2 regions of the Chromohalobacter sp. 48-RD10 genome follow, and region 2 is predicted to be linked to the other one. Evidence: predicted binding sites of a transcription regulator. Region 2 holds the regulator's gene; the other holds the start of a gene.

What was found. The regulator FliA, encoded in region 2, starts transcription of late flagellar genes. The targets are predictions, from matches to a motif close to CTAAAGTTNNNNNNNNNNCNGCCGATA.
Region 1: the regulator FliA is predicted to act here: its motif matches at 1,884-1,910, upstream of OP496_RS14905 (FliC/FljB family flagellin).

What each region holds. Positions count from the first base shown of each region.
Region 1 covers NZ_JARANX010000023.1:4,887-17,519, reverse strand. Annotated here, with positions in the region: gene OP496_RS14910 (helicase C-terminal domain-containing protein) at 1-1,806, shown strand, start outside; gene OP496_RS14905 (FliC/FljB family flagellin) at 2,021-3,169, shown strand; gene OP496_RS14900 (hypothetical protein) at 3,250-3,501, shown strand; gene OP496_RS14895 (hypothetical protein) at 3,850-4,230, shown strand; gene OP496_RS14890 (BrnA antitoxin family protein) at 4,821-5,048, opposite strand; gene OP496_RS14885 (hypothetical protein) at 5,824-6,051, shown strand; gene OP496_RS14880 (DEAD/DEAH box helicase) at 6,194-8,440, opposite strand; gene OP496_RS14875 (ATP-binding protein) at 8,433-9,821, opposite strand; gene OP496_RS14870 (TerB N-terminal domain-containing protein) at 9,818-12,181, opposite strand.
Region 2 covers NZ_JARANX010000002.1:178,543-198,484, reverse strand. Annotated here, with positions in the region: gene OP496_RS03750 (chemotaxis protein CheW) at 1-128, shown strand, start outside; gene OP496_RS03745 (PAS domain-containing methyl-accepting chemotaxis protein) at 198-2,414, shown strand; gene OP496_RS03740 (CheR family methyltransferase) at 2,411-3,283, shown strand; gene OP496_RS03735 (chemotaxis response regulator protein-glutamate methylesterase) at 3,381-4,442, shown strand; gene OP496_RS03730 (methyl-accepting chemotaxis protein) at 4,522-6,228, shown strand; gene cheY (chemotaxis response regulator CheY) at 6,344-6,733, shown strand; gene cheZ (protein phosphatase CheZ) at 6,756-7,445, shown strand; gene flhB (flagellar biosynthesis protein FlhB) at 7,645-8,814, shown strand; gene flhA (flagellar biosynthesis protein FlhA) at 8,811-10,895, shown strand; gene flhF (flagellar biosynthesis protein FlhF) at 10,892-13,093, shown strand; gene OP496_RS03700 (hypothetical protein) at 13,104-13,541, shown strand; gene OP496_RS03695 (flagellar protein FlhE) at 13,538-13,969, shown strand; gene OP496_RS03690 (RNA polymerase sigma factor FliA) at 14,106-14,804, shown strand; gene OP496_RS03685 (ABC-type transport auxiliary lipoprotein family protein) at 14,817-15,461, opposite strand; gene pqiB (intermembrane transport protein PqiB) at 15,473-17,116, opposite strand; gene OP496_RS03675 (paraquat-inducible protein A) at 17,109-18,455, opposite strand; gene OP496_RS03670 (hypothetical protein) at 18,682-18,846, shown strand; gene OP496_RS03665 (ArsA family ATPase) at 18,859-19,800, opposite strand; gene OP496_RS03660 (cory-CC-star protein) at 19,845-19,942, opposite strand, start outside.

The DNA.
Region 1 (12,633 bases), on a different contig from region 2:
GGCAAGGGCCGCCGGGGCATCATTTCCACCTACTCACGCAGCCTGCAACGCCAACTGCTGCAGCCCGCCAATCTGGACATCATTCGTGATTACCTGCGCTGGCAGGGGCTCCCCCAGTTGCGCGTCGGTTTGCGCATGGGCAAGCAGAACTATGTGTGTCCCCAGCGCTTGGCGCTGCATCTCGGCGGGGTATCGCTACGCCACATAGCCCGTGATCCTCAACGGCCCAGCCAGGAACGCCAACTGGCGCAATGGGCGTTGGAAAGCGAAGGCTGCCTGCTGGATATCGACCCGGCGTTATTGCCCGATGGCCTCCGTCTGGCGGACATCGCGCTAACCCATGACGACCCCATGCCGGAAGCTCTGCAGGCGCATATCGAGGCCACCCAGTCGTGTGATCTGCTGGTGATCAACCATGCCCTGCTGGTCGTCGACCTGATCACGCGCGGCAACATCACTCAGGCTCAAGCCCCGCACGCGCTGCTGCTCGATGAAGCCGAGCATTATCCCGATGTGGCCGAGGAGATCCTCTCCAACCGCATCTCGGTGCAAGCCACCGGCTATCTGCTGCGTCAGATGAAGATCCGGTCCTGCTGGCCGGTATGGGAGGCGCTGCTGGAATCGCTCACCGCTCCCGGCCGGGCCGGCAGTGCCCATGCGTTGAACGAGCGAGAAAGCACCCTGATCGGCCAGGGCATCCAGAAATTGCTCAGAGCCAAGCCCCGCCAGTCCAACCATGACGGCGACACCTGGCGGGAATGGCGACGCGTGCGCAGCGCCGCCGAGCAGATCGCCGCCCGCCTGAGGGAGGCCCACCAGCACCTGGCCTTGGACTACTCGCCAATCAAGGGGCTACCCGGCATCGTGGCGCACTCCAGCACCGCCGCCAGAAGCCTGAAGACCGGAATTGCAAATCGCGTAACGCTGCTGACCTCCGCGACCCTCTCGGACATGCATCACTCGCCAGGGGCTGAACCCAGCTTCCGCTATATGCGCTCACGGCTACAAATGCCCGTGGGATACAAGCGCTACGGCCTGCAGCGGGCATTTCAGGCGACGCGCTTCGGCCGGTTGCGATTCCGCATGCCCCATGGGCTTCCTCATCCGCTACGGCAATGTGACGACGGCACCTACATGCTTTCATCGCGTTATGCCGAACGGGCCGTCCCCCATATCACCGCCGTGCCAGGGCGCACCCTGGTGCTGTGTGCCAGCTATGCCGATGTGCGCGTTCTCCGCGACGCCTGGCCAGCGTCGAGCCGTGACCGACTGGTCACACACTCGCCGGGCGCCCACCTGAACGAACTCGCCAATAACCTGGAGCAAGACGCCATTCTGCTCACGCCGGCCGGTTGGGAGGGGTTATCGCCTGAGCGGCAAGGCGACCGAACCTTCTGGCAGCATGTGGTGATCCTGCGCAACCCTCGCCCATTACCCAGCCAGGTGGAACGGTTGTTACTGGAACAGCGGCTATGCCGCTCGGGCATGAGCCAGGAAAACGCCGCGCGTACCGCCGCTGGCCTGCTCAACCGCAAGGAAACCGTGCGTACACTGCACAAACTGCGCCAAGGGTTGGGGCGGGCTATTCGTCATCCGGAAGATGTCGCCACTCTCACCCTGCTCGACCCGCGTATCCCCCGGCCCTCCGGCAACCCGACAGAAGCCGGCATCCGCCTGATACCCAAGCTGCTGAGTGCCATCCCGACACGTTTCATGGCGGCTTATCGTCAGGCTGATGAAAGTAGCGCTGCAACCGATGGCAGCGATGAGGCTGAGCCCGCCTCACGGCTCAAGGCACTGCTCTAGCGCCACTCCCCTATGCCCATGCCCTGGCCGTTTTGGGCCCGTGATTAAGCGCGCCACCAAAAATTTCGCCTTCCACCCTAAAGCTTCCCGGCAATCTTCCGATAAATGAGTAACGGCACATGATTGCCGTTAAGGCAGGCTCCACGGAATGTACGGTCCTTCTCCGGCATCCGATCCTGGGGGGCCGGTTAACGACACTTAGGAGATCGCAACAATGTCAGTGATCAATACCAACATCACGGCCATGATCGGCCAGCAGAACCTGAACCAGTCACAGAACGCGCTGTCGACCTCCATGGAGCGTCTTTCCTCGGGGTTGAAGATCAATAGCGCCGCCGACGACGCCGCCGGCCAAGCCATCGCCAACCGCATGTCGAGCCAGATCAACGGTCTCAGTCAGGCACAGAGCAACGCCAACGACGGTATTTCTGTCGCCCAAACTACCGAAGGCGCCCTCAACCAGGTCAACGACAACCTGCAGCGTGTGCGTGAGCTGACCGTTCAGGCCCAGAACGGAACAAATAGTGAAACTGACTTATCATCTATCCAAGATGAAATTGGCCAACGCCTTTCAGAAATTGACCGAATTTCGGAAGAAACCAGCTTCAATGGGGTAGATGTCCTGGCTAGTGACGAAAAGCTCTCGATTCAGGTAGGCTCAGAAGATGGGCAAGAAATAGACATAAATCTTAAAAAGACTGATGTAGCAGAACTCTCCTTGACAGGCTTTGACCCTAGTCAACAGGCAAAGCCAGAAACAGGAGATACAGTTGCCATCAACTCCACACTGGGGGAGATATATGAGCTTAAAAACTCTGATGGCACCGATAGCGGGACATACGCAGCTAAGGATAGTGATGGCAATCTCGTTGCAGTAACAGACGGCGGCGGCAACGCAGAAGATGGCTCAAACTGGAGTGCTACTACTTACACTGATGAAAGTGGCATCTCACAAGACGCTACCGTCGTTTTAGATGATGCTGGCAATGCCACTGTAGGTGCTACCGCTGAAGACGGAGAATTTTATGAAGTTAGTGATAGTGATGATTGGAGTGGTGGTACCGCACCCACTGGACCTGTCACGACTCAGGATGGCGCTCTAGCACAGATAGACAGTGCTATTGAACAAGTGGATAGCCAAAGGTCTGAACTCGGTGCGCTACAGAATCGCTTCGATTCTGCCATTACCAACCTGAGCACCACCGAGACCAACATCACCTCCGCTCGCTCACGCATCGAAGATGCCGACTACGCGGATGAAGTCTCCAACATGACCAAGAACCAGATCCTGCAGCAAGCCGGTACTTCTGTTCTGTCCCAGGCTAACCAGTTGCCGCAGAACGCCCTGTCACTGCTGGGTTAATGAGTTAGTCGATAAGGCTGAAGTGGAAAATAACGACGGGGCCGCAAGGCCCCGTTTTAACAACTTCGAGGAGGTTTCTTATGGACGCATACACACTTAAAAAGCATAAAGAAACTGGAGAACTGCACCTTTTTAAAGGAGTTATGCAGCCAAATAAAGCAGACTACCCATGCACGTCAAATAAAGTTTCAATCTGCGAAGAAATGAACAAAAGTGATTCTGAATCAAATAAATTCACATGCTGTGATGAGTCTGAGGCTAGGAAGAAGTGCGCTGAATTTGGAAGGTCTGTATGTGGGACATGCGTCAGCCATCTGTATGAAACTTACTGATCCATATTCTTAGTGGAGTGTTAAAAACTCTGCGTCAGCCTGGACATCATAAGGCAATGTAGTCGTCCAGTCACTCGGGGAAATGGATGGCGATCTGAGGCAGTGTCAGGCTCCAATTCTTCAAGGTATTTGTCCAGCACTCCGGTGCTTTGAGTATACCGACATAGCACAATTGGTAGCGAAGAACGCTCTGACACTACTGGGGTAGTTAGCGGTACACAACATACGGGGCCCATGCGGTCGTCGTTTTTATACATTAAGGAGTAATTCAGGAAATGGCATGCTCTATTTGCGGATCAGGCAGTCACACAGCAAAGAATTGCCCGAGGCCACAGCGGTGTTCACATTGTGGCGGAGCAGGTCATAACGTTCAGACTTGCCCTGATGCAAGGCGTTGTAGTGTTTGCGGCAGCTACCAGCATGATAAGCGCAACTGTCCAGACAGATAGCATTAACTCCACATTTAAAGGAGACACTATGGGGTTCTGGCGAAAGACAGGTGAAATTGGAGGCAAGGTCGCCAAAGAAACGACTACCTTTATATTTAAAACCTTAAAAGAGGAAGCAAATAAAATCAACGAGATAAAAAATGAATACAGAACAATGTCGGATGATGAGATTTTAAAAATAGAAGAAAAAGACAACTCCAAAAATTCACTTAAGGAAAAAACCGCAGCACAGCAAGTTTTAAAAGAAAGACATGGCAATAACTACCGAGACTCGTATTGAAGATATTGAAAATACCCGTATCAACCTGAGCAACATAGAAAAATGAAGCTGTCCAAGCGCTCGGAGATATAGATGGTCATCTGAGACACCGTCAGGCTCCAACTCTGCACGGAACGTGTCCAGCGCTCCGGTGCCTTGAGTATACCGGCCTAGAGCGATTGGCACCGCAGGACGCCCTGTCACTTCTGGGATAATGACGCAAGGCATTGAGCAGTACACATACGAGTGTCTTACAATCCCCGCTTTAGTGTTTGAGTATGAATTTCAAAATATTCCTAAAGCCTTGCCTCCCACTGCCGATAAAAAGCTCGTAGCGAATGCATCAAGCGGTGCATTCACCCCTGCTACGTACCGTTCTTGTCCTTGGGCAAGGCTTGGGGCCGGCGCTGCCGGCCCATTTTTATGGAAAGCGCTTACGAAAAACCGTTTGCGATGAAGAGCAGCTAAAACCATCGGGAACGAGTTCCATCATACCAAAACTGCTGCCCACTCAATCGGTCAGTGCCTGTCGTCGACACGCAATGCTTGCACTTCGGCCACTGTCAGCCCGGTGGCTTCGACTAACCGCCGCCCTAGCGCTTGATAACGGCTTACTGCCACTCAATTTTGAGATCTTTATGCGACTGTGCGCAGTCGCGCAGATAGAGATTAATGAGGCTCTGATACGGAAGGTCTTTTTCCTCGGCAAGGTTCTTGAAATACGCAATGGTGCCTTCATCAAGCCGGACCGTAACTTGCTTCTTGAGTTTCTTAGCGTATGGATTGGCGGTTTCAATGATCAAGTGCGACACGTAACCCATCAGGTACTGTGTTGCCATGACTTACTGCTAGCGCCATCTCACTGCTGAAGATCGAGCCGCTATCATGATGATGCGAGCCACTCACTTGAGCTGTGCACCCAGTACTGTATCGCGAGAGCTCGCCCCACCACACGATTGACTCCTTCAAAGGCTTCGATGCCAGTCTGGCGGGCTACCGGGCCCGCTTGACGCGTCATCGATCTCGCCAGCGTCCCAAGCCGCACCCTGACGGGGAACTCCTCAAGATGATGGTCCACCTGCTGCGCAAGTACTGGCCACCAAAGCAGACAACCCGCACACATGAAGCGCATGTCGCCCAACGATTCATGTCGGCAGGTCTGAGGCCATCTACAACGCACTCTATGTGATCACCCGCGGCAGCCTCAAGAAGGAGTTTATCGCCTGCTTGCGGTAGAGCTACGGCAAGCGCCGGTCACGCAAGCGTGGCAAGAATCGACGCCAGCAGATTCCCGATCTGGTCAGTGTCCACATGTGCCCGCCTGTGATCGAAGACCGCCTGATGCCTGGCCTTGGGAGAGCGATCTCATCATCGGTGCCAACAATCGCTCCGCCGTCGGTATGCTGGTGGAGCGCACCACGCGTGTGGTGATCTTAGCGAAAGTGGATGGCACCACGGCACGGCGGCGGCCGTTGGCTCCAGCGACAAGCTCAATGAGGTGCTACAGGCCCTGCGCCTGTCCATGACCTACGACCAAGGCAAAGAGATGGTGAAGCATGTCGAGGTCACGCAGAAAACCGGTACGGTAATCTACTTCGCTGGCCCGAATAGCCCATGGCAGAGAGGCTCCAAGCGGATGGCCGCCCCCTCAACACCAACGGGCTTTTGCGGCAATACCTGCCGAAGGGCACGGATCTCTCTTTCTACAGCCAGGGAGAACTCGACAAGATCGCCGACTCACTGAACACACGACCGCGCAAGACACTGGTCTGGCGCACACCGCTGGAAGTTTATGCGGAGGTGCTCAAGAAATCGGCTGCAGGCCCGAGCACTCATCAATAGCGTTGCGCTTGGAAGTTGAGCCCCCCCCCCAGTTGCATAACACGGATAGACGTTCCAACAGTATTTGCCGAGAGGACCACTTTGAGCTGGTAGCCGCCCCACCCGACAAGCATAGCGTGGCAGCTTCACAGAGGACCGCCTCCTAGCCATACGTGGCGGCCATGCCACGCATCGCCTCAAGCGCCCCGTCCAGGTCGAGCATACGTGCGGCGAACTCGCTACATAGCAGTTCTTCCGGCAAATATTCATCGTATTTCTCTACCTGCTTGTTCTCAGCTAAGCCAGCCAACTCGTCCACCGAGGCCGGCGGCGAATCAAGTATCGATGCGAAGAGTGGCGGGAGTTCCTCGCTGCGGCAATTCTGTACCGAAACGGCCAAGCCTTCACGCTCCGCCATCAGCCCCCGCTGACGCAGTAGCAAGGCCAGCGTGTTGAGCACTAGGTCGCTTTCCCATGGGAGAATCAGCACCTGGCCCCCTTCCTGGAGAAGGCACGTCCGATCAAGCGCCATCTCCCGGAAGAAGTTGCCGCCCTGCCCAAACAATCGCTGGGCGCCGCGATTAAGAAAGCCCGGCGCCTCTCCTTCCATGTAAAGCTGGCGCATCCGCTGGCGCACCTCACGCCGGACCATGCCGGCGGCACCGCCAAACAGGGGCGGCACACCTCCACTTGATGGCTTGAGAGTAATCACCTTGCGATCATCATCAATATCGACAATCACCCAGCGTCGACCGGCGAACACCAGCATGCCACCGGTTTCGAGCGGGCTATCGATCGGCAACATGCCGATCATCTTGCCGGCGTGGAACAGGGAAAACTCTTCGGGCGCACTGAACGCTGCATAAAAATCGTGGTGGTTGACGATACGTTCGCCCACGGCCCCATGCAGCAGAAGTCCGCTGTCAGTCTGAACAAGCAAGTCTTCCTGGCCCATCGCCCTGAGTAAGGCCGTGAACTGATCCTTCCGCAGATGCCGAAAAGGCCCCGTTTTTACCAGAGTGCGCCACAGGTCGGCTGCGGTCGCCCCGCCATACTGGGCAATCAGGCTGAGTATCTGCTGAATGAGTGTCGATAGATGCAGATAGCCGGTACAGGGAGGTTCACACCAGCCCTCGACGAGAAGCTGCACCATCGCCGTGGCCTGATACACTCCCGACCGCAGTTGGTCCAAATAAGGGGTCTGCGGTGTCAGGTTGGATTCGGTGACATACATTCGCAGTATTGCCGGCTCCCCACGACGCCCCGAGCGCCCCAGACGCTGACGCAAACTGGCAACTTCATGGGGTGGCCCGATCTGGGCGATGCTGGTCACGCTGCCAATGTCCACGCCCAGCTCGAGTGTCGAGGTACATACCGCTGTCATGGGGCGCTTGTCACTTTTCAGGCTCTGCTCGACATGATGTCGCAGATCTTTGGACAGCGAGCCATGATGCACGAAGAATTCTTCCGGCAGTCGCCGATCCTCACTCTTGCGACGCAGCAGCTCAGCGAATAGCTCCACCTGACGCTTGCTGTTGGCAAAGATCAGGTTCGACTGGCCCCGCAAGGTATCGAACAGATGATCCCGGATGACCAGGTCATCACCATGGGTGACATCCTCGATCGGCACCTCACGGCCCTGGCGTGCCAGCGCGTCAGCTTCCTTACGTCCTAGCCTGGGAGGTACTTTCTCGTAGCCTCGCAACTGGACCTGCAGTTCCTGATGATCGCTACGTGAATCGATAGGAATCACGGCCTGCCCGCCGCCCGGTCTGAGCTCCTCGGCCGCTAGACTCAGGTCGCCAAGGGTCGCGCTCAGTCCGATACGCGGGATGCGTCGCCCCAAAGCAACCTCTAGCCGGGCCAATTGGGATTGCAGCTGGATACCGCGCTCGGTACTGATGAACGCATGCCATTCATCGATGATGACCTGACGCAGCCCCGCGAACAGGCGAGAGATCTCGGTGCCGGTGCGTGAGAACATGGCCTCAAGGGATTCCGGGGTAATCAGCAGGACACCGCCCGGCATCTTCCGGAAGCGTTTCTTGTACGTCCCCGAAATATCACCATGCCAGGGGGTAAGCGCAACGTCAGTGCCTTCAACCAGCAATTCGAGGCGCTGGTGCTGGTCGTTGATCAGTGCCTTGAGGGGGGCTACATACAAAATCAGGGGCATCGGCGAAGGGCCGGCATCCATCGCCTGCAGTAGGCCGGTCAACGCAGGCATAAACGCCGCCTCGGTCTTGCCGGAGGCGGTGGCCGCACTCAAAAGAACATCCTGGCGACCGTCCAGCACTGGCACGATGGCTTTTTCCTGGAGATCGCGTAGCTGCGTCCAGCCCTGACGCCAGATCCAGCGCTGAATTCGTCGATCGAGCCGAAAAAAGCCGCTGGAGTTGGCACTAGTCATGCCTCGGCCCCCCAATCTTTAGGGAGGTTAGTTCATCATCACCGTCATCCTCCCGGGGAGCATGCGCCGGTGCCGATGCATCATTCACTGACGGCGCTGCGGCTGGCACGGGCGGCTCTTCTGGTGCGTCAGGAATCTGGTCGGCTGACTCGGGGGCCACCTGTATTTTGTCGATAAGACTATCCCAGCGAACCTCGGGATTTTGCTCGAGCAATGACAGAAACTGAGTGAATTCCTTCACCGAGTTGCGGGGTGTCTTGAAGTAGGCGTCTCCGATCTGACGATGGCAGTGATCCAGGAAGGCCTCGAGCCCTTCATCAGGCAGTAGCTCCTCCCCCGACTCGCCCCGGGCAAACACCTTACGAACATTCACCAGTAGCAAGTAAAGGTCTTCCTGGGTCAGGTTGGTCAGTCGAATAACCGGCCCCGAGAGATCGACCAACCCTTCCCGGGCAAAGCGGTTCTCGACCAAACGTGACTGCAACGCCTCGTAGCTGTACAGGCCGCGTCGGGGATCCATAAGAAACTCCGGCGTCCCGCTAAAGACGACCCCGAGGCCGTCGGCGCTGCCCTGCAGCGCGTCATTGACAATGCCCAGTATCTGCTCGTAGTTGGCATTGCGCGCCTGGCTATTGGAGAGCTTGTAGAGATTGACCAATTCATCGAGTGTCACCAGAAGCCCACCGAAACCGGCCAGCCGAACGAAGCGCGCCATGAGCTTGAGACTTTGATAGACGTTCGAGTCATCGACGATGGTACGCACTCCCAACGCCGTGCGCGCCTCGGTCCGGGTACTGTACTCCCCACGCAGCCAGCGGATGGCAGCCTGCTGCAGCTCAGTGTCGTCGGTATCGTGCCCACGCCAGTACGCCTTGATAACCGAGGCGAAGTCATACCCACCATGCATTTCCATCAGACTATCGAGTCCAGCCTGAATGGCTGCCTCCGGTGAGACGCCGCTCTGTTCGGCGTGCTGCAGCGCCTGGGTGACGAAACGCTCGGTCACGCTGGCCAGCGCCCCGCCCTCGGGCTTGGCGCGGGTTGCCATGTTGCGCATCAGCTCGGCGTATAGTGCCCGAGCCTGCCCACCGGTCGCATGGATGCGCCGATCCGGCGTCAGGTCAGCCGAAACGGTCACGAGCTTCTTCTCGCGAGCGATCGAGCCGACCAGGTTGAGAAAAAAGGTCTTCCCTGAACCATATTCGCCAATGATGAACCGCACGGCTGAGCCGCCGTCGGCCAGGGTATCGATGTCAGAGATCAACGCCTTGATCTCAGCCGCCCGCCCGACCTGGATGTGCTGTTGGCCAACGCGCGGTACCACGCCGGCGCGTAGCGAACTCAGAATGGCATTTCTTTCGCGATCGCGTAGTCGGCTCACTCTTTCATCTCCTCAAGTATTTCACTATCCACGACCAGCACGGCCCCTTCCTCCTCAAGGACCGGTGCATCCGTCAGTTCGAAGGCCGCTTCATTGATTGTGTCGATGGCACCAGCCAACAGGAGGTGTAACTCGCCGGCAAGGGTTTCCGCCTCGCTCACGGCTAGCCCCTGCTCGTGAGTGGCGACGGCTTCCAATAACGCCATGTGGGCCGTATTCAACCCACCCGGACCGGCATCAGTCTGGTCGGGGCGACTTGTGTCAACAGTGCCCTGCGACGGTGACGCCGGCAACGGTCGAGGGTCATCCGGGACCTGATCCGAGACGCCAGCAGCCATCTCGTCCTCGGGTGTAAAAATGTCATTCAGCACCCCGGTCACTTGGTCACTCTCTTCGCGCTTGCTTTGGAGAATGGCGGGGTCCAGCCTCTGCCGCCCCGTGCGCTGCGTATCAGGTACTTTACCTGTGGGTTGTGAGTCACGACTGTCGTGCGACGGCACGGCTGGCGAGTCGGGGGTAAAGATGCTGTTCAGCTCGCCGGCTATCTTCTGAGTTTCGGTGCGTTTCTGGCGGATAGTGTCCTGATTCAGGGGTTGCCGGGGCATTCCAGCTTGCGCGGCGTCCGGCTCGGGCGCCGGGATGGAAAAGCCTGTGGCCGCCTCGCTGGCCTGACGGACGACGGTCGGTTCGGCCATGGCCGAGTGAATGCGGGAGTAAAGGGTCTCAGGATCATGTCCCAGCAGACTGGCGGTGCGGCGCAATTTCTTGATCTCGTCCGTATCCACCACACCATCGGCACTCGCCAGACGTACCAGTAACTGCTCGAGCTGAGTGCGCTGGCTGGCATCCATGGCATCTACGCGTTTACGCATGCCGGCGAGGGTCGATTTGCGTTCGAGCTCCCACCGAAAATACGCTTGGAGGTGCTGTCGCTCGAGTTCGCTCAGTTGAGAAACTTGGTCCAGATAGTCAGTGAGGATGTCATAGTGCAGCTCGGTCAGGGTGTCGCTCTGGCCGTACAGGACAAAACCGGCCAGGCGCATTACCGTCGCGGCGTGGGAGAACTCGGGCGAGACAGGTAGTTGGCTGGTGCTCTGAATTTCAAACGTTACATAGTCGTTATCTTGATGAGGCAAGATACCGGTATAACGATAATCGGGCTCGAAGCCAATACCCGCCTGTTCAAGAAAACCTGCCAAAGAAGCCATGCTCTTAGCGGTTGGCTTGGCTGTACTTCCAAGGTTTATGCCTGCGGCCAACTCGGTGAAAGGGACCCTGGCAACGTCTTGCGCTTGCAAGCGTGCCTTGAGCCGGGCTTCCAAGTTGATCACTTCCTCGGTTTTACGCTCGCCTGCCAGACTCGATGGCAACAGAGCCAACGCCTCTATGCTATCCCAACGTGACGGATGCTTGCCGACGAACCGGCTGAAGGCATCCAGCTCATCACATGAGCGATCGACTAGCTCAGCCAAAAGTCGTGTCGGCTTCTTCAGTCCGGTGATGTTGGGCAATTGAGTCTGCACCGGGGCGGGCGATATCGACGGGCTGGCCGGGTGATACGACAGGGTAATCAACGTCTTGTTGGGTTTGACCACTATCCCCTCACCGTGGCGCTCCCGATACCTGCGTGTGAATAGCGCCTTGAACTCGTCAGGGCACCGCTCGGCCGCTGTACGTAGTCGGAACTGGGGATCCTGGATTACCCAGGCATAGGCCCAGTCAGCCGGGATGGGCTGATGACTCGCGGAGAAGATACCGAGATCGACAAGCAGCTGGCTCGGCAATCCATTCTGCCTTTCCCGGGTTATCGGGGTGGTATACGGCGTGTCGAACGAGCTTTCCGCCATAGCCAGATAATCCAGCAGACGCGAGGCGTACCCCTTCAAGCTATTGCTGTGGCTGTACACAGACAATAGCCGCTGGATCTCGCCGATGAGGTCTTCATACTCCTCCGAGGACACCTCGCCTGCCGGGTTATCTACTAGCAGACGTCGCTCCAGGCCGTAGAAGTACAGGAAAACGAATCCCATAGGGACGCTTGGGTCATCACGGTCTGAGGCCAGAAAGTGCAGATAGCCCGCTCTGCCTTCAGGGCTGATGCGGTGATACTGCGGCCAGTAGCCAAGCGTATCTTCGTGATTGGCGGGATTCTTCAGGTTGACCGGTAGGTCAGGGTTGATCAGAGAAGGTTCGAGGCTGTACGCCTCACCTGAGGGGAGTTTACGGCCGACCAATAGGCGTCCTCCCGGGATGGTGACGCCATGTATCGTTGTTGTCTGCCCTGCAGGGATCCAGCATTCCTGCGATGTAACCTTGGGGTCGGGTGCCAGATCAACTCCATGGGGACTCCCGTACCGCACTTCGACGTGGATACCGTACTCCCCCAGCGGGTCATCCGATGAATTATTCCGACGAGAAACGGTATGATCCTGCTGGGTGGAAATCCCAGCTCGCTCAGGCCTCTGGGGCTGGGAGCGCTTTCGCTTGCTCCTTTTGCCCACCAGCCAAACCACGCCGACCAGTAGTATCACCCATATGAATTCTTCCACCTGATTCCCCTTGCGTACTGCATTGTTTTAATAGCCGCTATCTTGCGCCTTGATCGACGACCTTGGTGGCGGACAACGCTAGTTTCTATCGTATCAGGTCTTACGTTGCTTAGGCGTAAGCCAAAAGCCCCATAGAGGCAGCTCCCGACGTGGTGCGAGTAAACAGACGGAGTAACGAACCACTGAGTTCCTCCCCTCAGGCGCCACGCAACAAACCGCTGCTGCGAATGTTGACTATCCACCCTGTGTCGGTTCCTCGAATA
Region 2 (19,942 bases):
GTGAGACGCTGTCTGCCGATTACCTCAGTGGTCTGGGCAGTCTCGAGGATCGCATGCTGGTCATCGTCGATATCGAGAAACTGCTGACCAGCGAGGAAATGGCATTGGTCGAGCAACAAGCACAATAACGCTGTCGCGAGGCGTCACCAGAGCTCGCCGACACAAAGCAATAAAAATGAACACCAGGGAACCGTATCATGCGCAATAATCAGCCCGTTACTCAGCGTGAGCATGAGCTCGCGGATGAAGATTACCTGTTGTCCCGCACGGATTTGAAAGGCGTCGTCACCTACGCAAATCCGGCTTTCGTCGAGGTTAGCGGCTTTACCTACGATGAGTTGGTGGGATCTCCGCACAATATCGTGCGTCACCCCGATATGCCGCCATTGGCCTACGAAAATCTGTGGGCGACCCTGAAGAAGGGCGAAATCTGGGGCGGGCTGGTCAAGAACCGTTGCAAGAACGGTGACTTCTACTGGGTGCATGCCACCATAACGCCGATTTTCGAAGGCGGCGAGATCGTTGGCTATACCTCGGTACGCGTGAAGCCCTCCGCCAAGGCACGTGCCGAGGCAGAGCGGACTTATGCCGCCATGTCGGCTGGCAAGCGTCGTGGGGTCAAGCTCGACCGTGGCCAGATTCAGCATACCGGTGTCTTGGCCCGTCTCAAGGGTCTCAAGTTCAATACCTTCAAGGGCCGTCTAGTGACCATGATCGTCGCGGCGGTGCTGATGCTGGCGGTCAGCAGCGTTCTGTCCATGGTCAGCCTGCAGCGTGCCGGCGACAAGCTGCAGGCATTATCCGAGCAAGGTCTGGAAGACGTTGCCCGTCTGCAGCAAATCGATCAGTTGATGTCCAAAGGTCGAGACTTGGTCGACAAGCCCGTCAGCAATCCGATGTCGGGTGACATGGAAGCCGTGACCGCAGAGGCCAATACGCTGATGACCAAGCTCTCCGAGAGCTGGGGGGCGTACTACGATAACCGTCCCGCCAATCACACGGAGGCTGCGGAAAGCTTCGATACCTCCGTACAGCGTTATCTGGACGATGGCATGCAGGTGGTGCTGGATACCCTGAATTCCGGCGATTTCTACGAGGCCTATGTCGCCTACAACGACGTGCTTGAAGGCGAGAGTGAGACGGTAAGCGATCAGCTCAACACCCTGGTCGATGAAAAGCGTAACGATGCTATGGACATGGCCACCGAGGCCGCCGAGACGCAGCATGAAATGCTGCTGTGGCAGGCTGGCGTCTTTATCTTCGGGCTGGTCGTGCTGGTGATACTGGGGACCATCACGGTGCGCTCGACGCTGCGTCCGGTGCGCGAAGCCCTGGACTTTTCATTACAGATCGCGGCCGGCAACCTAGGCGCCACGCTCAAGGGCGGCAAGCAAGATGAAATCGGACGCCTCACCCGGGCGCTGGATACCATGCGCCGCAGCCTTGGCAACATCGTCAAGGAGGTCAATGAAAACGTGGGTGTTGTAACCCCGGCGACCCGTAACATTGCCGAAGGCAACGAAGACCTTTCTTCGCGCACCGAGCAGCAAGCCGCATCGCTTGCCCAGACGGCTTCCAGCATGGAAGAAATGACCGCCACCGTGAAGCAGAATGCCGACAACGCGCGTCAGGCTAGCCAACTCTCGAGCACGGCGAGCGAGACGGTGCGTCAGAGTGGCGAGGTCATGGGGCAGGTAGTCAGCACCATGGGACGCATCCGTGATAGTTCCCATCAGGTGGCGGATATCGTGGGCATGATCGACTCGATTGCCTTTCAGACCAATATTCTGGCCTTGAACGCTTCCGTCGAAGCCGCCCGCGCAGGTGAGCAGGGGCGTGGTTTCGCTGTCGTCGCCGGCGAGGTACGGAATTTGGCCAGTCGCAGTGCCGAGGCTTCCAAGGAGATTCGCGGGCTGATCGATAATGCGACCAAAGAGGTCGAAGGCGGCACCGATCTGGTACGCAAGGCCGAGGGCAGCATCGAGGAGGTCGTCAATTCGGTCACGCGTGTCAACGACATCATGAACGAGATCACTGCGGCCTCCGACGAGCAGAGCAGCGGGATCGAGCAGATCAATCAAGCCATTACTCAGATGGACGATGTCACCCAGCAGAATTCCCGGCGTGTGCAGGAAACGGCGTCGGTCGCCGCGGACCTTGAGTCCAGCGTCACCGAGCTGTCGCGCTCCGTGGCTGTCTTTCGACTGGCCGGCAGTGGTGTCGAGACGGTGCGTCGCAACCAGCATTCGGCGAGTCTTGCCAAGTCGCAGGCATCTACAAGTCACGGTGGCGATAAGCAAGCGACGTCATATTCAGCGCAGCGTCAAGAGACCCCTTTGGTGTCTCAGCGCCAGGGGTCGCCGACAGAAGGTTCTCACCAGGCATCACATGAAGAGGAGTGGGAGTCCTTTTGAGCGAATTTCGTCAGTCTCTTGCGCCGCAGGAAGAACATCCTGGCTTGTTCGGGACAGCCGACCGGGATCTGGAATTCACGGAGTCGGATTTCGACAAGATACGTACGCTCATTTATCAGCGCGCCGGCCTTGTGCTGGCGTCGCACAAGCGTGAAATGGCCTACAGCCGCTTGGCAAAGCGGTTGAGACTGCACGGTATGCGTCGCTTCAGCGAGTATCTGGCGCGTCTGGATCAACAACCTGACTCGCCGGAGTGGGAGGCATTCACCAACGCGCTGACGACGAACTTGACGTCGTTTTTCCGTGAGACGCACCACTTCTCGTTGCTCGCGGAGCACGTCAAGCAAGCGACTTCTCCCGTGCGTATCTGGTGTGCTGCGGCGTCGACAGGGGAAGAACCCTACTCGTTGGCGATCACCCTGAGCGAGGCGCTGGGTAGCCGAGCCTCTCAGGCGCAGATTCTAGCTACCGACATCGATACCGACGCGCTGGATAAGGCACGCAAGGGGATCTATGCGCTGGATCAGCTGGATAAGGTCTCCGAAGCATGCCGTCGGCAGTTTTTCCTGCGGGGCAGTGGTGCACGCGCTGGGATGGCGAAGATTCGTCCCGAACTGGCCTCGATGATCGACTTTCAATCACTCAACCTGACCTCGGGCAGTTGGGTAGCGAAGGGGCCATTCGATGCCATCTTCTGTCGTAACGTGATGATTTATTTCGACAAGGAAACACAGGCACGCATCTTGGAGCGTTTCGCTCCGCTGATGAAATCCAATGGTCTATTGTTCACCGGCCACTCGGAAAATTTTTCCTACCTAACGCAGCGTTTCAAGCTTCGCGGGCAGACCGTGTACGAATTATCGCGCTGACCCTTCAGTGTTCATGCGACTAGCCGATAAATCATGCATATCGGTTGGCCGTGCTCGGCAGTAGATCGGCGGTTCTCATACGTAAGGAGTGGTGGCGTTGTCCTCGAACAAGATCAAGGTGCTATGTGTCGATGATTCGGCGCTGATTCGTGACCTGATGAGCAAGATCATCGACAGTCAGCCTGATATGGAGGTCGTTGCCACGGCACCCGATCCCCTGGTGGCCAGGGATCTAATCAAGCGCACCAACCCTGACGTGTTGACCCTGGATGTCGAAATGCCGCGCATGGATGGTCTTGATTTTCTCGAGCGTTTGATGCGTTTGCGTCCCATGCCGGTCCTGATGGTGTCTTCGCTGACGCAGCAAGGTTCCGAAATAACCCTGCGGGCTCTGGAGCTGGGCGCCGTCGATTTCGTCGCCAAGCCGGAAATGGGCATCCGCGAAGGCATGCTCGAATACACTCAGATGATCGCCGACATGATCCGTGCGGCGGCACGCTCGCGTCCCAAAGCCGTGGCCAAGCAGCCGTCGGCGAAGGATCAGGAACCGCTCAAGGCGCCGATCCTCTCGAGTGAGAAAGTCATTATCATTGGTGCCTCGACGGGAGGCACAGAAGCCATCCGTCATGTACTGGAGCCTCTGCCCGTCAATAGCCCGGCAGTTCTTGTCACCCAGCACATGCCGGGTGGATTTACGAAGTCCTTCGCTGAGCGTCTCGACAAATCATGTCGCATCTCGGTCAAGGAGGCGGTGGATGGTGAGCGTATTCTACCCGGCTATGTCTATATCGCGCCGGGAGACTGGCACATGAAGCTAGCGCGCTCGGGTGCCAACTACGTCATCCGCCTGGATAATGCGCCGCCGGTCAACCGACACCGTCCGTCGGTGGACGTGTTGTTTCATTCCGCCGCGCAAAGCGCGGGGCGCAACGCCATCGGCGTGATTCTTACCGGCATGGGCAAGGACGGTGCGGCGGGTCTGCTCGAAATGCATCAGGCAGGCGCCTATACGATTGCCCAAGATGAAGAGAGTTGCGTGGTCTTTGGCATGCCACGCGAAGCGGCCATCCTCGGTGCCTCCGATACCATCGCGCTTACTGAGATTCCCGCCGCCTTGATGAAACGCGCCGAAGCCTCGGGACGCGCGCAGCGGGTGTGACCGCCAACGAGACAACAAACCGGGCTACCCCTATTCATCACCGACTCAACCACTGCCAGGGAACTCATCAGGAGACGACATGGGAACAAAACTACAGGACCTTTCGGTCAGGGCCAGTTTGACGATCGCGCTGACCGTCATGGTCGTGATGATCACGGTCATCAGCGCATTGGGGTTTTACTCCAATCAACAAAGCGCCGAGGCGCTGGACACCATCGGCACCATCGGGTTCAAGCAGACCAATACTGTCAATCGGGCCACCTTGAACCTGGTGCGCGCGCGCGGTCTGCTGGCCAGTTACCGCAACGCCGTGGAAGCCGGGGATACTCAGCGTACGCAAGAGTTGGAATCAGCGGTTGAAGCGGCATTGAGCAATGCGGACGATCGCATGCAGCAGTTCGAAAATGTGCCTAAAACCGAGTCCGGTGAGCCGTATGCCGCACGTATCGGCGAGACCTATGCAGCGTTCCGCGATGAAGTCCAGCGCCAGATGCAAGCTGGTGAGGACGCCGTGCGCGCCGAGGACGATCAGCGCATCAACCCGTTGATGAACGATCTCAACGATAGCGTGAGTGAGTTTATTCAGTATGCCGAAGCACGTGTCGATACTGCCATCGTAACCGACGCCGATAACAGCCAGCTGATGGAAGTTTTGTCCATCGTATTGTTGGTGCTTGCCGTGATCGTGGCCGTGCTGGTGCGCATGGTGCTGGTCAAGGCCGTGGTCAAGCCGTTGGATGAAGCCGTCGAGCATTGCGAGCACATCGCCAAAGGCGATCTCTCTCATCGCATCGCCGAACGCGGCAAGAACGAGATTGGGCGTTTGTTTTCCGCCATGCGCGACATGCAAACCGGTTTGGTCGGCACGGTCACGTCCGTGCGTGACGCCAGCGGTTCGATTCATGGCGGGGCGCGCGAGATTGCCTCGGGCAATGCCGACTTGTCGTCGCGTACTGAGCAGCAGGCCGCCTCGCTCGAAGAAACGGCTTCCAGCATGGAAGAGCTGACCTCCACCGTAAAACAGAATGCCGACAATGCGCGCCAGGCGAGTTCCCTGGCGGGCGATGCCTCGACCACTGCGGAACGTGGCGGCGATGTCATGCAGGAAGTTTCCACGACCATGCAGGGTATCACCGACAGTTCCAAGAAGATCTCCGACATCATCGGCATGATCGACTCCATCGCCTTCCAGACCAACATTCTGGCGTTGAACGCTTCGGTCGAGGCGGCGCGTGCCGGTGAGCAAGGGCGCGGCTTCGCGGTAGTCGCCAGTGAGGTGCGTAACCTGGCCAGCCGCAGTGCCGAGGCCGCCAAGGAAATCAAGGGCCTGATTCATACCTCGACGACTCAGATCGAGCAGGGTTCCGAGCTGGTGGAGAATGCCGAGACCACCATGCGCGATGTCGTCCAGGCGGTGAAACGCGTCAGTGACATCATGGACGAGATCTCCGCGGCTTCGCAGGAACAGAGCGATGGTATCGAGCAGGTCAGTCAGGCCGTCACGCAGATGGACCAGGTGACCCAACAGAATGCTTCGCTCGTCCAGGAAGCTTCCAGCGCATCCGCGTCGCTCGAAGAGCAGGCACAGCGCTTGGAAGACGTCGTCGCGGTCTTCCGTCTGCCGGGCGGCACGTCACACCAGGCACTGCCCGGGACGCGTGCGCCAACGACCAAGCCGGCGATGTCTGCACCTGCCTCGACGTCCAAGCCTTCATCGCAGACGCGTCAAGCGCCGACGCAGCGAGCCGCGACGAAGCAGGACGAAAACGAGTGGGAAGAATTCTAGGCCCTTTCTGAAAAGAGCCTAAGCCATGCCGCCGGGGGCGTATTCACTATGCCCCTTTAGAGCACCAGCTAGCGCTAAGCGAATGATCAGCCAGATTGAATGAATCGGAGGATGTATGGCAGACAAGAATATGAGCATTCTGGTCGTGGATGATTTCCCGACCATGCGGCGCATCGTGCGTAGTTTGCTCAAGGAACTGGGCTTCAATAATGTCGATGAAGCGGAAGATGGCCAGGAAGCGCTCAACAAACTGCGTGTCGGTGGTTTCGACTTCGTGGTCTCCGACTGGAACATGCCCAATCTCGATGGTCTCGCGATGCTCCAGGAGATCCGCCAGGACGATGCGCTGTCGGAGCTGCCAGTGTTGATGGTGACGGCGGAAGCCAAGAAGGAAAATATCATCGCCGCCGCACAGGCCGGGGCGAATGGTTATGTCGTGAAGCCGTTCACCGCTGCGACGCTGGAAGAGAAGCTGGACAAGATTTTCGAGAAACTGGGCAAGTAAGTTCGCACGAGGAGGGCAGGCCATGAGCGGTGAAACGCAGCCGGAGAACAGTGCGGATGGCACCCCCACTGACGATCTAATCCACAAGATCGGCAATATGACGCGCATGCTGCATGAAAGCATGCGCGAGTTGGGACTGGACAAGGAGATCGAAAAGGCAGCCGAAGCGATTCCCGATGCGCGGGATCGTCTTAGTTATGTCGCGACCATGACCGAGCAAGCGGCGGAACGGTCGCTGAACGCCATCGATCAGGCACAGCCGTTGCAAGAGCGTATGGAATCGGGGGCCGAAAAGCTCGACCAACGCTGGGAAGAATGGTTCGCCGCGCCTGTCGAATTAGACGACGCCAAGGAACTGGTGAAGGATACGCGTGACTTCCTGCGCGATGTGCCGTCCCAGACCAAGGCGACCAATGCGCAGTTGCTCGAAATCATGATGGCCCAGGATTTCCAGGATCTGACCGGTCAGGTCATCAAGAAAATGATGGATGTCATCCGAGAGATCGAGCAGCAGTTGGTGCAGGTGCTGATCGACACCGCTCCTGAGAGCCATGACAAGGAAGAGCTGCAGCAACTTGCCGACGAGCGTTCGCGTAAGCCTCAGAAGGTCGATGAAGAGCTGCTCAACGGGCCGCAGGTCAAGCCCGAAGGCACCGATGTCGTCAATGACCAGGACCAGGTCGACGACCTCCTCGATAGCCTGGGTTTCTGATCCCTCCCAACGCTGCCGGTGCCTACCGGCAGCTTTTCAGTCTCGCGTCTCCTGAATAGCATGGCTAAGTAGTCGCTATTCCAGTGATCGGCTGTCCCGCGTTCCCGAGAAAATAGCCCGCATTCGATGAATGCGGTTGTTCGGCGCCTAGGCATTTGCCTTGGCGAAGGGCTTCTAGCGCCACGACGTCAGAGGACCCATGGCCGAGGGTAGTGACAGCGACGAGGAAAAGACCGAAGACCCGACACCTCGACGACTCGACAAGGCGAGGGAAGACGGTGAGGTTGCGCGCTCGCGCGAGCTGACCACTTTCATGCTGTTGGCGGCAGGGGTAATGACGCTATGGTCGCTAGGCGGTCATCTCTACGAAAGCTTAGGGGCCGTCATGGAGCAGTCATTCATATTTTCACGCGCTGAAGTGTTCGATACTTCCGTACTCATGTCGCATATTTGGGCGTTGGGCAAAAACACGCTGATGTCCCTGATGCCGTTGTTCCTCATTGTATCGGTCGTCGCGCTGGCAGCGCCGGTCATGCTGGGTGGCTGGCTGATGACGGCAAAGTCGTTGCAGCCTCAAGTGTCCAAGCTCAATCCTCTGAAGGGATTGAAGCGCATGTTTTCATCGCAAGCGATAGCGGAATTGGGCAAGGCCGTCGCCAAATCGACGCTGGTGGGCGGTGTCGCCGTGATCTTCCTGTGGTGGCATCGTGGCGATCTCCTGGGCTTGATGAACTTGCCGTTGAGCGAAGCATTGGCAAGGGGTATGAACCTCGCGGTGCTGTGCCTGGCCTTTTGCGTCGCGACACTCATTGTCGTGGTGTTGATCGATGTGCCTTTCCAGTTGTGGAGTTTTACCAAGAAGCTGCGCATGACCAAGGACGAGGTCAAGAAAGAGCACAAGGAAACCGAAGGCGATCCCCAGGTGAAGGCCCGTATGCGCGCTCAGCAGCAGTCCATGGCACGGCGGCGGATGATGGCCCAGGTGCCGGATGCGGATGTCATCGTCACTAACCCTACGCATTATGCCGTGGCGTTGATGTATGAAGGGAGTCAGATGGAGGCGCCGCGCGTCGTGGCCAAGGGCTCGGATATGGTCGCCACGCGTATCCGCGAACTGGGCGAGGCGCATGGCGTGCCCTTGCTGGAAGCGCCGCCGTTGGCGCGTGCGCTGCATCAGCATGTGGACATCGATTACGAAGTCCCCGCGAATCTGTATACCGCCGTGGCGGAAGTGCTGGCTTGGGCCTACCGCTTGAAACGTGTGCGCGAGGAAGGGGGTGGCTGGCCACAAACGCCATATGACCTGCCCGTGCCCGACGAGTTAGATCCGTCTCGGCAAAACGTCGCCGACGCCAAGGACACACCATGAATGCGTTGAGTCAGTTATGGGGCCGTCGTGAGTGGCTGAACGACACCCGCTTGAAGGTGCTGGCCGGCCCCGTGCTGATCATCATGATCTTGAGCATGATGATCCTGCCGTTGCCGGCGTTTGTGCTGGACCTTCTGTTTACCTTCAATATTACTCTGGCCGTGATGGTGCTGCTGGTGAGCATGTTCACGGAGAAGCCGCTCGATTTCGCGGCCTTCCCGTCGGTCTTGTTGTTTTCGACCCTATTGCGGTTGTCGTTGAACGTCGCCTCCACGCGTGTGGTCTTGATGGAGGGTCACGAAGGCGGCGATGCGGCCGGCAAGGTGATCGAGGCCTTCGGCGCCTTTCTGATCGGAGGGAACTTCGCCGTCGGTCTGGTCGTGTTCCTGATCCTGGTGGTGATCAACTTCATGGTCATTACCAAGGGCGCGGGTCGTATCGCCGAGGTCGGCGCGCGCTTTACGCTGGATGCCATGCCCGGCAAGCAGATGGCCATCGACGCTGACCTCAACGCCGGCTTGATCGGTGAGGAAGACGCGCGGGAACGGCGTCAGGAGACCTCGCAGGAAGCCGATTTCTACGGTTCCATGGACGGGGCCAGCAAGTTCGTGCGCGGTGATGCCATCGCCGGCATCATCATCATGATGATCAATTTGATCGGCGGTCTGGCGATCGGCATGGCGCAACACAGCCTGAGCTTTTCCGAAGCCGGCCATACCTATACCTTGCTTACCATCGGCGACGGCCTGGTGGCACAGATTCCGGCGCTGGTGATCTCGACGGCGGCAGGTGTCACCGTCTCGCGCGTCAACACCGACCAGGATGTCGGCCAGCAACTGATCAGTCAGCTCTTCAACAATCCGCAGGTCTTGATGCTGGCTGCAGGCGTCATGGGACTTCTGGGGCTCGTGCCGGGGATGCCTAACCTGGTCTTCTTGCTGTTCACCGCGTTGCTCGGGGGATTGGCGTGGTGGATGTGGCGTCGTGATCAGCAACAAGTCACCCAAGAGGCATCTCCCCAGACACCGCCTCCTCAGCCCGAAGTGCCGGAGGCGAGCTGGGACGATGTACAGCTAGTCGATACCCTGGGCCTCGAAGTTGGTCACCGTTTGATACCACTCGTCGACCATCGCCAGAAGGGCGAGTTGCTGGGGCGTATCAAGAGCGTTCGCAAGAAATTCGCCCAGGATGTCGGCTTCCTGCCACCGGTCGTGCACATCCGCGACAATCTCGAGCTGGGGCCCTCGACCTATATCATCACCCTCAAGGGCGTCGAAGTGGGGCGCGCCGATGCGCATCCGGGACAATGGTTGGCCATCGATCCGGGGCAGGTGTCGGGTAATGTGGAAGGCACGCCGACTCAGGATCCGGCCTTCGGCCTACCCGCCGTATGGATCGACGCCGCGCAGCGGGAGCGCGCCCAGGTCTACGGCTACACCGTGGTCGATGCGAGTACGGTGGTGGCCACGCATCTCAATCACCTGCTGCATCGCCACGCCAATGACATGCTGGGGCGTCAAGAAGTACAGCAATTGCTTGACAAGATCGCTGCCGAGAACAAGTCGCTGGTCGAGGATGTGGTGCCCAAGCTGCTGACCCTGACCGCGATGCAGCGCATCCTGCAGAATCTGCTCGCCGAGGAAGTCTCGATTCGCGACATGCGCACCATCCTCGAGACGCTGGCCGAGCATGCGCCACAGCAGGCCGATCCCCACGAGCTGACCGCGATGGTGCGTGTGGCGTTGGGACGCTCGATCACCCAGCAATGGTTCCCCGGTGATCAGGAGATGCATGTCATCGGCCTGGAAGCCAATCTCGAACAGGTTCTGACCCAGGCGCTGAGCAATGGCGGTGGCCTGGAACCGGGACTGGCCGATACCCTCATGGAGCAGGCGACGGCCGCCGTGGAACGTCAGGAAGCGCGTGGCGAGCCGACAGTGCTGGTCGTCCAGCATGGTTTGCGCGCGTTGCTGGCCCGCTTCCTGCGCCGCCGCATTACCCATCTGGTGGTGATGTCCAATGCCGAAATCCCCGATGACCGCACCTTGCGTGTCACCGCTACCGTCGGAGCCCGTTCATGAGCGTGATGCGTTTTCACGGTGCCACCAGTCGCGAGGCGATGCGACAGGTACGAGACGCGCTAGGAGATGATGCCCTGATCCTCTCCAACCGACGCGTGGATGAGGGCATCGAGGTCGTGGCCGTGGCCGAAGAGGCACAGTCATCACTGGTTGGGCAGGCAGAGGACGTGGCCGTGCCTGCGCAGGCCAGTTCACCTTCCGCCGAGGCATCGCCTGCGCCGGGGCAGGATCGCCTGTACGCCGAAATGCAGGCCATGCGCGAACTTTTGATGTCGCATATCGCAGAGACACCACGCCCGCGCAGTGCACGCCCCGGCGTGCGCGGCGTCTTGCGCCAGCGCTTGATTACCGCCGGCTTCAGTGCCCGTCTGGTACGCGAAATGCTCGAGACGTTGCCCGACGAACTCGCCGATGTCGATGCCGATGACCCACGCTTACTGGCCTGGAGCCGACGTCAACTGGAGACCCGTCTCGAGGTGCTCGATGACGAGGCGACGATGCTCGAGGAGGGCGGTGTGTTCGCCCTGGTGGGGCCGACAGGCGTAGGCAAGACCACGACCACCGCCAAGTTTGCGGCACGTTACGTGATGCGCTTCGGCGGGGACGACGTGGCCTTGGTGACCACCGATGATTATCGTATCGGCGCGCATGAACAGTTGCGAATCTATGCCAGATTGCTGGGTGTCGATGTGCATGCCGTGCACCATGAAGACGATCTCGAAGGCTTGCTGGCATGTCTTGAAGGCAAGCGCATGGTAATTGTCGATACAGTGGGTATGAGCCAGCGCGATCAGCGCGTGACCGGGCAGATCGCGCGCCTCGGCGGTGCGGGGCGTCCGGTACGGCGTCTCTTGCTGCTGAACGCGGCCAGCCACGGCGATACGCTTGAAGAAGTTGTCGAGACCTATCAGCGTGCTTCGCGGGACGCCGGTGCACCGCTTTACGGTTGCCTGTTGACCAAGGTCGACGAAGCGCCGCGTCTAGGCGCCGCGCTGGATGTCGTGATGCGTCATCGACTACGCCTCTATTACGTTTCCCATGGCCAGCGCGTGCCCGAAGACATTCGCCTGGCCGAAGCGCCAGCGCTATTGGATGACGCGTTGGCCGTGGGGCAGGGCTCGCCCTTTACCTTCGATGAAGGCGTACTCACCGAGATGCTGCGGCCCACTGCCTCCGGACAAGGTCTGCAAGCGCTATCGCGGGATCTCTTGGCACAGCGCGATCAATTGACCCGGGTGATGGAAACGCTGCAACGCGGCGTAGCAGGCGTGGCCTGGCTCGATGCCGCGTGGCGTCGTCGCGAGTCGCCGCGGGCCATACAACAAAGCTGGCTTGAAGAGCATCTGGCACCGCCGTCGATGATCAAGGCGTGGCATGATGCCGAAGCGACGGGGCTGTTCTGGCCGGGAGGGAAGCCGCGAGGAATGGACTGGGCGGCGCCGATGCTGCCGCTGGATGCCAACGGCGATGTGCTGCCGCTGGCCTGGCCTCTTCACCGCTGGCCGCCGTCCGATACGCAACGCCTGACCCTGGCGCGTCGCCATCTGGGGAGTCATTGGCATGTGTTCGCGCGGGTACCTGATGCCGATGTCAGGCAACAGCTGCGCGAGGCGGACAGCCCCTGGCTGGCACGCACGCGGGTGCAGCAGCGCGTCTGGCATGCCGGGGAACGTCTGGCGATAGGCGAGTTAGTCGATCTAGCCGAGCCCTGTGGTCAGCATACCTGCCGTCTGCGCGGTCGCGCACGACGCGTGACACTGTCGCGCTTGCCGGTGGCCTTGGCCGAGACCGATGCGTGCACTCTACAGCTCTGGATTGCGACGAGTCACGATCCCGAGAGCGGGCGTCGGCGGGGCGTTTATCACTGGCTGGGGCATGGGGGCGACGCGCTGGATATCGATATGCGGGCTTTCGTTTACCGCCAGCTCGAACAGGATGATCTGTCGCGTTTGATGCGCACGGCATGGCAGCAGCTTGGAGGGTCGGCTCCTCTGGATTGCGAACTGCGTGTCTATCTGGCAGCGCAATTGGCGGCCCTGGCGCTACGCATGGACTTGAGCGAGGACGGCTGGGCGGTGGATGCGCGCCCCGTGGTGAAGCGTCTCGCCGGTGAACGCAAACGACGCAGCCCCGATACCCTGCTACAGGGTTTGATGCACTTGCTGACGGCGCATGCGGCGCTGTCACAGACGTCGTGAGGTGACGACGATGAGCGATCAAGCGGCGGGGTTGCGCGCCTATGCGAGTCAGCGGCGCGACAAGTCGGCGCTGGTGACGATCGGCCATCCGTCGCCCCAGGCGGTGACAGCGATCTGTGAACGACTGGCGTCTCTCAGTGGCTTTGCCTGGGAGACACTGCCACTCGCTGTCGGCGAGGTGACCGCCGCCCAGCGCTCCTCGCCGCATTGGGGCATCTGGGTGGCCTCTGGCGTGGAAGGTCTGCAACGTGCCTATCGCGAACTCAAGCAATGGTCGCAGTATGAGCGCCTGCCACATCTGCTGGTGATACGCGATCCAGCCAGCGCTGGCGATATGCCGCTTGGCAACCTGGTGAATACGGCGCGCCGCTTTCTGGCGGTCGAGCTCTACGTCGACCCCGCCGATTGGCTGGCGCATACACTGCCCTCAAGCGAGCGCCGCTCGTGAAATCCCTGGGCTGCGTCATGGCATTGCTGGTCGCGATCGGTGCCGCGCTGAGCATGACGCCATTCGCGCAAGCTGTCGAAGCCGGCAGCTGGGCGGTGACACTGCCACGTGGACCGCTGCTGACGACGCCGGGGCGTGACGAGCGAACGTCACCTCTGCGCCCGCCCGAGTCCCACACGGTCGGCGATGGCCGTATCACGCGGGTGTCCTGGCGTTACACCACGCAGGAGCCGAGCGATGTGCGGGCGTGGCTGTGTCATCCGCGTCGTTGTGTCGAAATGGCCACGCGTCGCGGGGGGACGCAGGCGCTGGAGGGGCTTTCCGCTAGAGGGCCTTTTGTACTGTGCTTTCGGCGCGCCACCTCCGGGAAAGCATCGCACACGGGCGTGCGCATTGAGGACTTGCAACTGATCGTGAATTACCGCTGAGAGGATGCGGTGAAGACGAATTCGGGAAAAGACCCATCAAGCGGGGGTTATTCCGGCCTTGGCTGGCAGGTCGGAAGCTCGATAATGTCAGCGGGCGTCGCGTCGAGCGTCGACCCGAACATCCGAGGCGATAGAGATGTATACGGCACAGGGCAAAATCGATCAACGTGCACTGCTGGAGCAATACACGCCGCTCGTGCGGCGTCATGCGCTGGCATTGCAAGTACGCTTACCGGCCAGTGTCGAACTCGATGATTTGATTCAAGCCGGCATGGTGGGGTTACTCGACGCGCTGGAACGCTTCGATACCGCCCAAGGGGCGAGTTTTTCCACTTTCGCCAATCAGCGTGTGCGCGGCGCGATGATCGATGAACTGCGCAGTCGCGACTGGATGCCGCGCAGTGTACGGCGCAGCGTACGGGCGTTGGATCAGGCGGTACACAAGCTCGAGCAATCGTTCGGACGTGCCCCGGACGAGCGCGAAATCGCCAGCGCTCTGGATATGCGCGTCGAGGAATATCATCAGTTGTTGCTGGATGCCAATAACGGTTATCTGCTGGGCTTCGACGAGGTCGTGTCTGAGCTCGGCGAGCCGCCGGCAGGCGAAACCGCCCCGGCGACTCCGCACGAGGCCTTGTTGAAAGGTGATGCGCGCACCCATCTGGTCGAGGCCATCGAGCAACTTCCCGAACGTGAAAAGCTGTTGCTGGGGCTTTATTACCAGGAAGAGCTCAACCTCAAGGAAATCGGTGCCGTGTTAGGCGTCAGCGAATCGCGGGTATGCCAATTGCATAGCCAGGCCGTGGCACGTCTCAGGGGGCGGCTCGCAGCCTGAGGCCCGCGAGGTTCATTCTTTCTCTGCCGTGATGGCTACCTCCACGAGGGTATTGGCCAAACGATCGCCAAGGGTACCCCAAGCCGAGCCCAGTGCTCGCACCAGCGCAGGATAGCCATCGTCTTTCAGCGGACGCTCGATCTCGAAGGACTCGCGCGACAGCGTGCGGTCGTTATCGTCACGGACACGCCACTGGCCGCCGACCACGGCCATACCGTCGTTGCGACCCTGGAAGCGGTCGACGTCGAGCTGGACATGCAGCGCCGGCGAGGGCGCTTCGGCGGACTGGCCGCGACGCAGCACGTCGGCGTTGGGCAGTGCCTGACCGAGATGCTGGCGCATGCGTTCCTGCAGTTGGCGATCAAGGGGTTCGGCCCATAGGTGGTGGCGTGCCTGATGGATGCGGATGTCATCGAGTTGCATGACGATGCCGTCATCCTTCAGGTAGTTAGCCATGCGCGGTGGTGCGAGCGAGATACTGCCCCTGAAGTCGCTGCCGGCGACATTGATATTTTGCGTTTCACTGGGGAGCGTATAGCGGGACTGGTCGATGCCTTGTCCGGCACAGCCGACCAGAATCGACATGCAAAGTCCCATCCCGGCGGCAGCGAGAAGCCGCACCGGGCGTGTCAGGCGTTCGGCATGAGTGAATGCCATCGTCATCTCGGTCATTGGCGTGGAGCCCTCGGTTGCGGATCAGGAGCGTCTTCGCTGTCGAAGATCAGAGCGTTGGGCTTCTCGCTTAGCGTGCGTGCTACGGGTTGCAGGTCGCGCATCAATGACTCGAGCCGCGAGAGCGTATCGTTGAGTTCCCGGTAACCCTGTGAGTCTGGGGAGAAGCCATCCAGCGTGTCGCGGGTCTGGCGCAGCGTCTTGTTGAGATTGCTGGGCAGCTCGCGCGTGGCTGGATCGTCGAGCAGTGCGTCCACCGAGTCGGCGATCTCGTTGACTTGCTGCATCGTGTTCTGCGTGGTCGTCAGCGTCTCGTCCAGTGAGTCGAGGACGGGCTCGATCTGCACGTCGTTGAGCTTGTCGAGCAGGTTCGAGACTTTCTCCTCGATCTGCGCGAGACTGCCGGTGGTCGTCGGGAAGACCTTCTTGCCCTCGAAGGTGAGCGGCTCGTAAGGCTCAGGATCGTCATGGAAGTTCAGGTCCACGAAAAGTGCCCCGGTCAGCAGGTTGCCTCGTTTGAGCGTCGCCCGCAGGCCGTGCTCGAACATGCCCTGGAGACGATCTCGCCATTCATCGGCATCGAAATCTTGCATGGTGTCGTCGAAGCGCTGCGGCTCGATGCGAATCAGCACGGGAATCGCAAAGCGGTCCAGAGCGTTGGGCTGCGGCGCCGCGAAATGCCACGGCACGGTTTCCACGGTACCGACGCGTACGCCGCGATATTCCACGGGATCGCCGTGACTAAGCCCGCGCACGGTATCGTCGACCAGCAGCACATAGTCGAGATAACGATCGAAAGTCCCTTCACGGGCGCTTTCTTCGTCGCCAAACAATTGATAGGTCGCTTCCGGTTCAGCGGGCTGTCCCATCTCCACATCCTCGGGGACGCCGAAGGTTACGCCGCCGCCGATGAGCGACTCCATCGACTCGACATTGACGCGGAAGCCCTGCGAGTTCAGGCGCAGATCGACCCCCGACGAGACCCAGAAGCGTGTGGTGTCGGTGACCAGTACATCATAAGGCGACTGAATGTATAGGCGGTGGCGCATTTCCTTCTCGTCGGGGTCGAATTCGGTGTTCTCCACGCGGCCTACCGTAAAGCCTTGATAGGTGATCGGGTCGCCGGCGCTCAGTGAGCTGCCCACCTGGCTGACCAGGTTGATGCGAATTCCTGGGGCGTCGGGGGGCGCGACCGGGGGCTGATCGAGCACATCGAAGTCGCGTTGGGGCTCATCGCCGTGACCGGGCAGCAACTGAATGTAGGCCCCCGACAGCACGGTTCCCAGGCCGCTGATGCCTTCGCGATCGATGCGTGGCTTGACCACCCAGAAACGCGCATCGTCATTGAGCATGCGCTCGGTGTCGGGTTGCATGCGCGCGGTGACCACGGTATGCGACATGTCGTCGGAGAGCGTCACATCCTCGACGCGGCCGACCTCGACATTGCGTGTCTTGATCAACGTCTTGCCGGCTTCGATGCCTTCGGCGTTTTCCATCTGCAGCGTGATCGTGGGGCCGAGGCCGGAAAAATTGTCGTAAAGCATCCATAAGCCGATGAGGACCGCTACCAACGGCACGATCCAGATCGGCGATAGGCGGCGGCGATATTGGCGTGTCGCGCGCTGTGGAGCTTCAGGCATCGTCGGATTCCTTGCGTGGTGAAACGGTAGCGATATCTCGTGGCAGGCGGTTCCGCCATGTGCGTCGAGGACGTTGGGGAAGATCGTCCCAGATCATGCGCGGGTCGAAACTGTGGGCCGCCAGCATGGTGATGATCACCACGCTGGCGAAGGAGAGGGCGGCGGGTCCCGGCGAGATCGACATCAGTTCGCCCGCGCGGATCAGTGCGACGAGGATGGCGACCACGAACACATCCACCATCGACCAGCGTCCGATGAATTCGGTGATGCGGTAGAGGCGCACGCGGGTGACATTGTTTAGCGGCTCGCCACGATGGCGTACGGCGTAGCATAACCATCCGAGCGCGAGAATCTTGCCGATGGGCACCACCACGCTGGCGGTGAAGATAATCACCGCGATGGGGATGTCACCGTGCTGCAGAAACAGCATGACGCCGCCAATGATGGTCGAGGGCGAGGTGTTGCCGAGCGATGTCGTGCTCATGATCGGGTAAAGGTTCGCCGGAATGTACATCACCATCGCAGCCAGCAGCAGGGCCAGTGTGCGTTGGCGGCTGCCGGGTGTTCGTGCGTGCAGCGTTTCCCCGCAGCGTCGACAGCGCCCGTGTCCCTGGGCATCGAGACGATTGACCAGCCCACAGGTTGTGCATCCGCTCAAGCCTTGCGGCGTCGCGGGTTCACCCGAGCGGGCGCCTTCCGGTGCCAAGGGCTCGCTGGCCAGTGCGAACCACATCCAGTCGGTGTCGATGGACTGGGTGGTGAGCAGCAATAACAAGGCATAGGCGCAAAACGTCCAGAACGAGAGCCCCAGGCTGACATCTGCCATTCCCGCAATCTTGATGAGACTGACCAGCGCGGCGATGACGAAGACGTCGGCCATCATCCACGGCGTCAAGTGTTTCAGGGCGCGGGCAATGCCACGTGAATAGGGCAGAATGCGGCGCCTGAGAAGCCCCAGCGAGAGCCAGATGACGCTACATAGATAGACCGTAGGCAGGATGATCACGGTCAGCAGCACGCAAATTGCCACCAGTGGTTCGTGGAAGCCGACCAGTGTCGAGGCGGTCTCGGTCAGCTCGATGCGGTTGGTGACGCCACGGGCCTCGAAACTAATGAAGGGAAAAGACACCGACAGCGTCAGCATGATCAAGGCGGCGACGGCCAGTGCGAGGCTACGCTCGGCAGGTTTGTCGTGACGTGTGGCCAGTATATGTTCGCAACGCGGGCATTCGGCCTTTTCTCTCGGCTTCAAGGGCGGCAGCGCCACGAGCAAATCGCATTCGTGACAGGCGCGCAGACGTCGCCGTGAGTGGCGCGTCGTCGCCACCGACGTTGCCATGTCGCATGGCGAGTGATGAGGCGCTTGTGACGAAACGTTATCTGCCAAACTCATTCTCGCTCATAGGTTCATGGTACCGAATGATGGATGCACTATAGCAATTCGGCGCGGGGATATTCCGACAGACTCTTGCCTGAGAAGATCAGTAGCGTGAATAGCGTACATTCACGTGCGTATGTTTGTCAGTAGCATGCCCGGCCGATTGCGCTAGAATAGCGAGGTATTCATGCGGGATCGGCCGGGCATGGCGGGCTTGACCCTGGCGCTGACCGTATTCGGTATCGGCTGGAAGGGCCAGGGGCGCATCAATCGCCTGGAGGCAGTCTGGCTGTTGGCGACGTTTATCGCCTATACGACATGGCTCGTCGTATCAGTTATCGGTGGTCGCTAATGAGCGAGCGAATCAGGCGTGCGTGTGCCACGGCGAGAGCACGTCAAGGGCATCGTTGAGAGGCCGTAGATCGTCGATTGAAGCGGGTGCATGGGGCTGATGTTCGATGCGTATGCATAGGCGATCTGCGAAGGATGTTTCGAGTTGATCGATCCAGGGCTGTTGTTCCTCGCGCCAGTTGGCGACCCATTGGCTATCGACCGTAGTGGGCAGGCATTTATTGATGACCACGGCGCTGACATGCAGGCCGTTGGCTTCCAACAGATCACGCGTACGCGCTGTTTCCAGCGCCGGCAGGCGTTCCGGGTTGGCGACCAGAATCACTGCCGAGTGCGCAGGACAGGTCAAGTGTTCGCGAGCGGCGGCGAGGCGTCCGCGTCGGCGCATCAGCGCCTCCTGAATGGGGTCATCGACCACCTCGCCGTCTCCCAGCCAGGCCTTGTAGTCGCTGCGCACCTTGTGGCGACGCTGCATCAAGCCGTCCACCCACGCACCCATGATCTCCGGCAGCGCGAGCAAACGCACGGTATGGCCACCCGGCGCGGTATCGAAGATCAAACGGTCGTAGTGCTGCCCGGTGTCGAGCAACAGGCTGACCAGCGCATCGAACAAGGCGGCTTCCTCGGTGCCGGGGGCATGGCGGGCCAGATCGAGCTGGCGGAATACCGCCGCACTACGTTCACCGCTCACCATGGGCTTGATGTTGGCCTTGACCTCATCCAGATAACGCTTCGTCTCGTGATCGGGATCGAGTTCGACGACATCCAGGCCAGGGCGCATGCACGTCGGTGTCGGGCCGGGTTGGCGACCGAAGAGATCGGCCAGATTGTGGGCCGGATCGGTGGACACCAGCAGGGTGTTCCATCCGGCATCTACGCAACTCAGCGCATAAGCGGTCGCACAGCTGGTCTTGCCGACGCCGCCCTTGCCGCCGAAAAAAAGGCTTTTGGCCATATCGGCTGTCTCTCCTCGGTTGTGCCACGCGTCATCGGCGCCGCTCAACAGCAGCGAAAACCATCCAGGGGCGAGCGGGGCATGCCCTGACGCTGGTGCCACTCGTGAAAGCGGTCCAGCATATAGGGATAGAGCTCCAGGG